DNA from 2 places in the Erwinia sp. AC075 genome. Region 1 is predicted to be linked to the other one. Evidence: predicted binding sites of a transcription regulator. Region 1 holds the regulator's gene; the other holds the start of a gene.
What was found. Region 1 encodes Fur, which represses iron uptake genes when iron is present. Its sites were predicted from a motif close to ATAATAATGAGAACNACTATCAA; they were not measured.

Region 1 (5,008 bases):
CCTGAGGGCGGGATTCCACCTTCACTGGCGCCGCGTCTTTGGCGACGCTCACGGCAGTAGATGCCGTTACCGCTGCGGTAGCAGGCGCTTTTTGCCCGGCCGTAAATTTAAGCATACGACGCAAAATGTCAGAGGCGCTTTCACCAATATGCTGAGTGTGACTGGCGATATAACGGTAGAGCTCTTCGTCGACTTCAATAGTTTTCATCTTGATCCAGTACAATTTATTGCTGATAAGAGCCGGTCTGTACGCTGCCTGAACAAGCCGCACAGGATCGTTCCAGCTCTAACACGAGGATTATAAAGTTAAATCCTGCCGGGGTGTAGCGCCAGCCCCTGATACCAGTAAAAGTCAGAATATGCCGCAAAAAGATTGGCGGGCGCTTTCTGGCCGTCACGGCAGGAAAAAGTGAATCTATGATACCCTAACCCCTCGTTTCAACAGTAAGAACTTTGTTATGGAATTGAATACCCGCTTGCTATCTGAACAATCCGCCCGCCCTGAGGTTCCCGTGGTGTTAATCCACGGCCTTTTTGGCAGCCTTGATAATTTGTCCGTGTTGGCGCGAGGGTTAAAGGACGATCGCCAGCTGGTGCAGATCGACCTGAGAAACCACGGTTTATCGCCTCGCGATGACCAGATGGATTATCAGGCGATGGCCCGCGATGTACTGGAAACGCTAGATGACGAAGGGATTGACCGGTTCGCGGTCATCGGACATTCGATGGGCGGAAAAGTGGCGATGGCGTTAACCGCGCTGGCGCCAGAACGCATCGAGCAGCTGGTGGTTATCGATATGGCACCGGTCGCTTATCCGACTCGCCATCACGATACGATTTTTGCGGCGCTGAAGGCGGTCACCGCAGCGGGCATTACGCAACGCAGCGATGCCGCAGCGCTGATGCGTGAAACGATAGAAGAAGAAGGCGTGATTCAGTTTCTGCTGAAATCCTTCCAGCAAGGGGAATGGCGGTTTAACGTGCCGGTGCTGTGGCAGTGCTACGATCGGATTATTGGCTGGCAGCCGGTTCCGGCCTGGGAGCATCCCGCGCTGTTTATTCGCGGCGAACGTTCGCCCTACCTGGCCGATGAATATCGTGACGCCCTGCTGGCGCAGTTCCCCAAAGCCCGTGCGCATGTGGTCAACGGTGCCGGTCACTGGGTCCATGCCGAGAAACCTGATGCTGTTTTGCGCGCAATACGCCGTTTTTTTGCGCTGTAAAAACAATTATATCCTGAGATGGCTAAATCATTGTCGTCATGACTTTCGCTGGGGTATGATGGCGCGCTAAAAATTTGTCGCTGCACGAATTTCAGCCGACATCAGGCCTGAACCATCAGAACTCCAGCCTTTCAGTATCACGATTCTATGGCAAAAGAAAACACGGACCGCACCACGATCGATCTGTTCGCAGATGACCGTCGCCCGGGACGACCAAAAACCAATCCGCTGACGCGTGATGAGCAGCTGCGTATCAACAAACGCAACCAGCTTAAGCGCGATAAAGTGCGCGGGCTGAAGCGCGTTGAACTGAAAATGAACAGTGACGCGGTTGATGCTCTGAACCAGCTTGCCGAGCAGCGTAATATGAGCCGCAGCGAGCTGATTGAAGAAATGGTCATGGCGCAGTTGGCCGATCAGGACCGCTGAACAGGCGCTTTCAGCACCCCCCGGTGAAGCACAAAGCGACAAAAGCAGGCGGATTACTCATTTATCCCCCTGTAGCTGTCTGCTATCATTGCCGGTATCTGTAATAAGCAGCCTTTACCCTATCAATACGTTTCAAGAGGTTAGTAAGTCATGGCAATCGTAGGCATTTTCTTTGGCAGCGATACGGGCAATACAGAAAACATTGCAAAAGTGATCCAGAAGCAGCTCGGTAAAGAGGTGGCTGAAGTTCATGATATCGCTAAAAGCAGCAAAGAAGACCTTGAAGCCTTTGATATTCTGCTGCTCGGTATCCCAACCTGGTACTACGGCGAAGCGCAGTGCGACTGGGATGATTTCTTCCCGACGTTGGAAGAAATTGATTTCAACGGCAAGCTCGTTGCGCTGTTCGGTTGTGGCGATCAGGAAGATTACGCTGAGTACTTCTGTGACGCGATGGGCACCATCCGCGACATTATCGAGCCTAAAGGCGCGGTGATCGTCGGTCACTGGCCAACTGAAGGCTACCATTTTGAAGCCTCGAAAGGGCTGGCGGATGATAAGCACTTCCTCGGTCTGGCTATTGACGAAGATCGTCAGCCAGAACTCACCAGTGAGCGCACCGAGCAGTGGGTCAAACAGATTTATGACGAGCTCCAGCTGAAAGAAATCCTGGAAGCGTAATCAGACCGGCCTGATTGGGAGGTATCTCACATCAGGCCAGTGGTTTTTCCTATAGAAGTAATAGACACATTTTTGTAACTTTCATCTGCAAATCTGTAAAATATCGCCATCGGTCACCCGCTTTCTCAGCGCCTTTCGCTCTAATAGCGACTATGATGAGGCAGAGCGAAATGTCAGCCCAACCGCTTGCTCTCACGGACGTAACGACTCTTCTCCTTACCTCCCTTGATTGAGATGCATCGCCAGTGGTGTTCATTTCGAAATATCAGTTCTATAATGAGACGTTTGGCTTTTCGCGACGACCGATGTTCAGGGCTTTTCAGCCACAAAGTGACTAGCAAAGTAACAGGACAATATCCGCATGACTGACAATAACACCGCATTAAAGAAGGCCGGCCTGAAAGTCACGCTTCCACGACTTAAAATTCTGGAAGTACTTCAGGAACCTGAGGGCCATCACGTCAGTGCGGAAGACTTGTACAAGCGTCTGATTGACATGGGCGAAGAGATTGGTCTGGCGACGGTTTACCGCGTTCTTAACCAATTTGATGATGCCGGGATCGTTACCCGTCATAATTTCGAAGGTGGTAAATCCGTTTTCGAACTGACTCAGCAGCATCACCACGATCATCTGATTTGCCTGGATTGTGGCAAGGTGATCGAGTTCCGTGATGAAAACATCGAAGCTCGCCAGCGTGATATCGCCACGCGCCACGGCATCAAACTCAGTAACCACAGCCTGTACCTTTACGGTCACTGCTCAACCGGTGACTGCCGTGAAGATGAGACGCTGCACGACAAGTAATCTACACTAACAGCAAAAAACCGGTGATCCTTCACCGGTTTTTTTTTGCCTGTCGCCCCGTTACAGCGCTTCCGTCCGGCTGACGCGCAGACCATCAGGACTGCGCGTACGCAGCAATACCTTACCGGCCACCGCCGGCGGTTGATCCGCCTGCCACTGCTGCCAGGTTGTCCCCTCGTCCAGGCTGTACTCAACGGTTAAGCCCGGTAGCTCGGTATTGACCACCAGCTTACCGTCCTGCACCACCCCACCGGGCACCGGCAAGCGATAAGCAATGCCGGCTTTATCCAGTTTTGCCAATTCACGTTGCCCCAGAAGGTTGGCAAACCGCTGCCAGTCCTTCAGCTGAGCCTGCTGGTCTACCAGGCGGGTTTTGCCGCCGGTATACTCTTTGCCGGCTTTATAATCCTGCTCCCAGGCTGCGCGGTGCCAGGCGCGTTCCGCCACGGACAAAATGCGCGGGAAAAGCTTGTACTCCACCTGCGCGTCGGTACGGGTGGTTTCACTCCACAGTTGAGCGGAGATGCCGTGAGCGCCAGGCCAGGGCTTGTCAGATTTAGCCGTGAAAGGTTTGCCGTCGCGATCGACGGAAGTCTCGGCGTTTTGTGGCAAGTTATCCGGCGCGAAGTGGAAAATTTTCCGTTCATCGGTAAAGCGCGTTCCCCAGTAGTATCCCCGCTCCAGCGGATTCACCTCGGCAGGAAAATCGAGATACAGGTAATCCGGATTGGAGACGATCACTTCATAACCTTTGCCTGCCCAGTCATTGGCAGAATCAAAACCGCCCCAAAACAGCGTATCCCAGAAGTTGACCGCAACCCTGTCCGTTGCGAAGGCTTTGGCATTTTTAGCGTCTTTAATACCATCCTGCCAGGCCTGCATTTTGCCGATACCGTGTGCCTTAACCTGCTTGCTGACGTTAAGGGCAAAGTCGCTCGGCAGATGATCCAGGTCTTCAATCTTTCCTTCTTCAATCATCGTCTGGCAGACCTGGGATTTTGCCCACGGCTTATCTTGCTGGCTTAAGTCCAGTAAACCGGTGCCTTCAACGGGTGTGTTCTTATCCGAATAGCCGGATCCTAAGCGAATGTTTTTGGCTTCATCTCCGCCGAAATGCCAGGTCTTCAGCGGCTGTCCGGCAGCTTTATGCATCGCCTGGATTTCACCTATCACCTTGTCGGTAAAGCGTAACGAGGAGCTCAGGCACGGATTGAGATAGCTGGTGCGATCGTAAAGCTGCACGGAGGTGGTGTTGGAATTGTCGCTGGGATCGAGCAGGCGGAATTCATTGGCTTCTTTTTCCTTACCGGCATTGAACAAGCGATCGTAACGCGCTTCCATCGAGATTACCGCTGCCCGGGCGTGGGCCGGCATATCGATTTCCGGGATGACCTGAATACCGCGCGCATCAGCATACTTCACAATATCGATATACTGCTGACGGCTGAAATGACCGCTGCCACTGTTATCACTGTTTGGTCCCGATCCTAACTGTGGCAGCAAACAGCGCTTCTCTTCGGGATCGTGACAACGCTTGCTGCCAATCTCCGTTAACTCCGGCAGGCCTGGAATTTCAATACGCCAGCCTTCATCGTCGGTCAGATGGAAATGGAAAACGTTGAGTTTCCACGCCGCCATCTGGTCCAGCAAGCGCAGTACCACCTCTTTGCTGTGGAAGTTGCGCGCCACATCAAGGAACACCGCACGGTATTGGAAACGCGGCGCATCGCTGGCCTTTAACGTCGCCACGTTCAGGCTGCCATCGGCCGGGATCAGCGACAGGATCGACTGTAAACCATAGAACACGCCGCTCTGGTCATAACCCACCACTTCAGCCTTGTCCTTGCCAATATTCAGCGTGTATCCCCCC
Region 2 (5,008 bases), 1.9 Mb from region 1:
CCAAATGCCTCGAGCAGCTGCGCATCGTGGAATACTCGCCGCAGCAGGATGGCAAAGTGTTCTTTGGCGCCTGGGTCGAGATTGAAAACGACGCGGGCGACGTGAAGCGTTTTCGCATCGCCGGCTACGACGAGATTTTTGGCCGCAATGACTACATCTCAATCGATTCACCGATGGCCCGCGCGCTGCTGAAGAAAGAGGTCGGCGATTTAGCGGTGGTGCCTACGCCGGTTGGCGATGCGCACTGGTATGTAGTGGCGATCGACTACGTTAAACAATCCTAATCACACGGATGTGGGCGCTGAGTGTCGCCCGGCGACTGGCAATTTCCGCCTGCAATCCGTATAACTGTCCGCTGTCTATAAGCCATAAAGTAACCGATGATGAAAGATTCGCTGAGCCGCATTATTGCAAGTGAGCTGCAGGCGCGAGCAGAACAGGTTGATGCCGCTGTCCGTCTGTTGGATGAAGGGAATACCGTGCCGTTTATCGCACGTTATCGTAAGGAAGTGACCGGCGGGCTGGATGATACCCAGCTGCGTATGCTGGAAACCCGCCTGAGCTACCTCAGGGAGCTGGAAGAGCGACGCCAGTCGATTCTGAAATCCATCGGCGACCAGGGCAAGTTAACCGATGAGCTGAGCACCGCCATCAGCAACACCCTGAGCAAAACCGAACTCGAAGACCTTTACCTGCCTTATAAGCAAAAGCGCCGCACGCGCGGAATGATTGCGCTTGAAGCCGGTCTGGAACCGCTGGCCGACACGCTGTGGCAAGATCCTTCACACGACCCTGAGCAACTGGCCGCGACCTTTGTCGATGCCGATAAAGGCGTTGCGGACACCAAAGCCGCCCTTGATGGCGCGCGCTATATCCTGATGGAACGCTTCGCTGAAGACGCCTCGTTGCTGGCCAAAGTGCGTGACTACCTGTGGAAACATGCCCACCTGGTGTCGCGCGTCGTCGACGGCAAACAGGAGGAAGGCGCGAAGTTCCGCGACTACTTCGATCACCACGAAGCGCTGGCCACCGCGCCATCCCACCGTGCGCTGGCGATGTTTCGCGGCCGCAATGAAGGCATCCTGCAGCTGTCACTGAATCCCGATCCGCAGTTCGATGAGCCGCCGCGTGAAAGCCACGGCGAGCAGATCATTATCGATCACCTGCAGCTGCGCCTGAACAACGCACCGGCTGATGGCTGGCGTAAAGCGGTGGTCAGCTGGACCTGGCGCATCAAGGTGCTGCTGCACCTCGAAACCGAGCTGATGGGCACCGTGCGCGAACGCGCCGAAGATGAAGCGATCAACGTCTTTGCCCGTAACCTGCACGATTTGCTGATGGCGGCACCGGCAGGCATGCGCGCCACCATGGGCCTCGATCCGGGTCTGCGTACCGGCGTGAAGGTGGCGATCGTTGATGCCACCGGCAAGCTGGTCGCGACCGATACCATTTATCCGCATACCGGCCAGACGGCAAAAGCCGCGGCGGCCGTGGCGGCGCTGTGCACAAAACACAACGTTGAGCTGGTTGCCATCGGCAACGGCACCGCGTCCCGTGAAACCGAGCGCTTCTACCTGGATATTCAACAGCAGTATCCGCAGGTCAAGGCGCAGAAAGTGATCGTCAGTGAAGCCGGCGCATCGGTCTATTCCGCCTCTGAACTGGCCGCGCTGGAATTCCCTGACCTCGACGTGTCCATCCGTGGTGCGGTGTCGATTGCCCGCCGCTTGCAGGATCCGCTGTCTGAGCTGGTGAAAATCGACCCGAAATCCATCGGGGTTGGCCAGTATCAGCACGACGTCAGCCAGAGCCAGTTGGCGAAGAAGCTGGATGCGGTGGTCGAAGACTGCGTGAACGGCGTTGGCGTTGATTTGAACACCGCTTCCGTGCCACTGCTGACCCGCGTGGCGGGCCTGAGCAAGATGATGGCGCAGAACATTGTCAGCTGGCGCGACGAGAACGGCCGTTTCCAGGATCGTCAGCAGCTGCTGAAAGTCAGCCGTCTGGGACCGAAAGCCTTTGAGCAGTGCGCGGGCTTCCTGCGCATTAACCAGGGCGATAACCCGCTGGATGCCTCAACGGTTCACCCGGAAGCCTACCCGGTGGTGCAGCGCATTCTGGCCGCCACTCAGCAGGCGTTGAATGACGTGATGGGCAACCCTACCGAGCTGCGCAACCTGCGTGCCGTCGACTTTACCGATGAGAAGTTCGGTGTGCCGACCGTCACCGATATCATCAAAGAACTGGAAAAACCGGGCCGCGATCCGCGTCCTGAGTTTAAAACGGCCCAGTTCGCAGAAGGTATCGAGACCATGAACGATCTGCTGCCCGGCATGGTGCTGGAAGGCGCGGTCACGAACGTCACCGGCTTTGGCGCCTTCGTCGATATCGGCGTGCATCAGGATGGTCTGGTGCATATCTCTTCGCTGTCAGATAAGTTCATCGATGACCCACACAAGGTGGTCAAGGCGGGTGATATCGTTAAGGTGAAGGTGATGGAAGTCGATTTGCAGCGTAAGCGCGTTGCGCTGACTATGCGTCTTGATGAGCAGCCAGGCGAAGGCAACGCTCGCCGTGGCGGCGGCGGCAATGCCGGCCGTGACAACGCGAAACCCGCTCAGGGCAAACCGCGTCCACGGCAGGCGGCTCAGCCCGCAGTCAGCAACAACAGCGCGATGGGTGATGCGCTGGCCGCGGCGTTCGGCAAGAAACGCTAAGCAACACGCGCGGATCTGCCGGTCCGCGCGTCATTTCACCTGTGTTTAGTTTCGCTCCCCTCAAGCTTGTTCTGCATCAATAAGAGCGTGAATCGTTCTCATTATAATTGCCACCGTTGAATATCACGGCGCCTCCCGCCGCCAGGTGGAACTATGCAGATCGTCCCGCAGCAGTACTATAAAATCGTCAGCTTCTCTCCCTCCGTCAGCGCCGCGTTCCGACAGAAACTGCTGGCGCTTGGGCTGTTGCCCGGCGCCCATTTTCAGGTCAAGCGCATTGCCCCGCTGGGCGATCCGGTGCAGATCGAAGTTCGCCGCGTCAGCCTGATGCTGCGGAAAAAAGACCTGGCTTTCCTGCAACTGGAGCCTCAGCGCTGAGGGGACGATGAAGATGAAAACCTGCACCATTGGCCTGATTGGCAACCCGAACTCGGGTAAAACCACCCTGTTTAATCAGTTAACCGGCGCGCGGCAGCGAGTAGGCAACTGGGCTGGGGTGACGGTCGAGCGCAAACAGGGGCAGTTCGCGACGCAACGCTATGCTGTGCAACTGGTCGATCTGCCCGGTACCTATTCCCTCACCACCCTTTCTGCCGACAGCTCACTTGACGAGCAGATTGCCTGTCACTACATGTTAAGCGGCGAAGCCGATCTGGTGATCAACGTGGTCGACGCCAGCAATCTGGCCCGTAACCTATGGCTGACTCAGCAGCTGCAGGCATTGGGCGTGCCCTGCATCATCGCTCTGAATATGCTGGATATCGCCGCCAGCCAGCAGATTGATATTGATATTCCTTCCCTTGAAAAGCAGCTCGGCTGCCCGGTTATTCCGCTTGTTTCCACTCGCGCGCAGGGCATTGAACAGCTTAAGCAGGCAATTGATGACCATTCACGGCGTGCCGGGCAGTTTGCGGTCAGCTATCCCGCCGGGATCCTCGCGCAGGTGGCCACGCTGAGTGACGCCATGCACGGCGAGCGATCGCCGGTACAACGCCGATGGCTGGCGTTACAGCTGCTTGAAGGCGATATCTACAGCCGCTCCCAGGCCAGCGACGCCGCAGCCTTGCTGCAAACGTTCCCTGACCTGGCGGAAGCGCCGCTGAAAATTGCGGCAGCCCGCTATCAGGCCATTGATGCGGTGTGTGACGCGGTGACCGTGCCGCATCGGGCAACCGCGCACCGGCTTTCAACCCGGCTCGACAGCCTGGTTCTCAACCGCTGGCTCGGCCTGCCGATTTTCTTTGGCGTCATGTACCTGATGTTCTTCTTTGCCATCAACCTTGGCGGCGCGCTGCAACCGCTGTTTGAGATCGGATCGGCAGCGATATTTATTCACGGCACGCAGTGGCTTGGGGCCATGGCGCACTTCCCGCTGCCGCTCACGTTGTTCCTGGCACAGGGCATTGGCGGCGGTATCAATACCGTGATGCCGCTGGTGCCGCAAATCGGCCTGATGTATCTGTTCCTCTCGCTGATGGAAGACTCCGGCTATATGGCGCGCGCGGCGTTTGTGATGGATCGTCTGATGCAGGCGCTGGGTCTGCCCGGCAAATCCTTCGTGCCATTGATTGTCGGTTTTGGCTGCAATGTGCCGTCGGTGATGGGCGCCCGCACGCTGGATGCGCCGCGCGAGCGCCTGATGACCGTGCTGATGGCACCGTTTATGTCCTGCGGTGCCAGGCTGGCGATCTTCGCCGTATTTGCTGCCGCCTTCTTCGGCAAAAGCGGCTCGCTGGTGGTGTTCAGTCTTTATCTGTTGGGCATTGTCGCTGCCATTGTGACCGGGCTGCTGTTGAAAAAAACCTTACTGCGTGGGGAAGCGTCGCCGTTTGTGATGGAGCTGCCGACCTGGCACGTGCCCCATCTGAAAAGTCTGCTGCTGCAAACCTGGCAGCGGCTGCAAAGTTTTGTGCTGCGGGCCGGCAAAGTCATCGTGGTGGTTAGCGTGCTGATTGGTGCGCTGAACAGTTTCTCGTTCAGTGGTCAGCCGGTGGACAGCATCAACGATTCGGCGCTGGCTACCGTCAGCCGCACCCTGACGCCACTGCTGTCGCCGATGGGTGTGCAGCCGGATAACTGGCAGGCCACGGTCGGCCTGGTAACCGGCGCGATGGCGAAAGAAGTGGTGGTCGGGACGCTGAACACGCTGTACACCGCTGAAGCCCTGCACGAGCAGCCGTTTGACGCTGCCAGCTTCAGCCTGACCAGTGAGCTGAAAGACGCGCTGACAGAAACCTGGGACGGGGTTAAAGAGACCTTCAGCCTGAGCGTGCTGCTGAATCCGGTTGAAG

Region 2: the regulator Fur is predicted to act here: its motif matches at 2,803-2,825, upstream of feoA (ferrous iron transporter A).

What each region holds. Positions count from the first base shown of each region.
Region 1 is NZ_CEEDEU010000001.1:2,277,756-2,282,763, forward strand. Features, by position in the region: gene seqA (replication initiation negative regulator SeqA) at 1-208, opposite strand, end outside; gene ybfF (esterase) at 459-1,223, shown strand; gene ybfE (LexA regulated protein) at 1,371-1,652, shown strand; gene fldA (flavodoxin FldA) at 1,803-2,333, shown strand; gene fur (ferric iron uptake transcriptional regulator) at 2,695-3,138, shown strand; gene AC0IXH_RS10740 (beta-N-acetylhexosaminidase) at 3,199-5,008, opposite strand, start outside.
Region 2 is NZ_CEEDEU010000001.1:4,221,674-4,226,681, reverse strand. Features, by position in the region: gene greB (transcription elongation factor GreB) at 1-284, shown strand, start outside; gene AC0IXH_RS19730 (Tex family protein) at 381-2,717, shown strand; gene feoA (ferrous iron transporter A) at 2,871-3,095, shown strand; gene feoB (Fe(2+) transporter permease subunit FeoB) at 3,109-5,008, shown strand, end outside.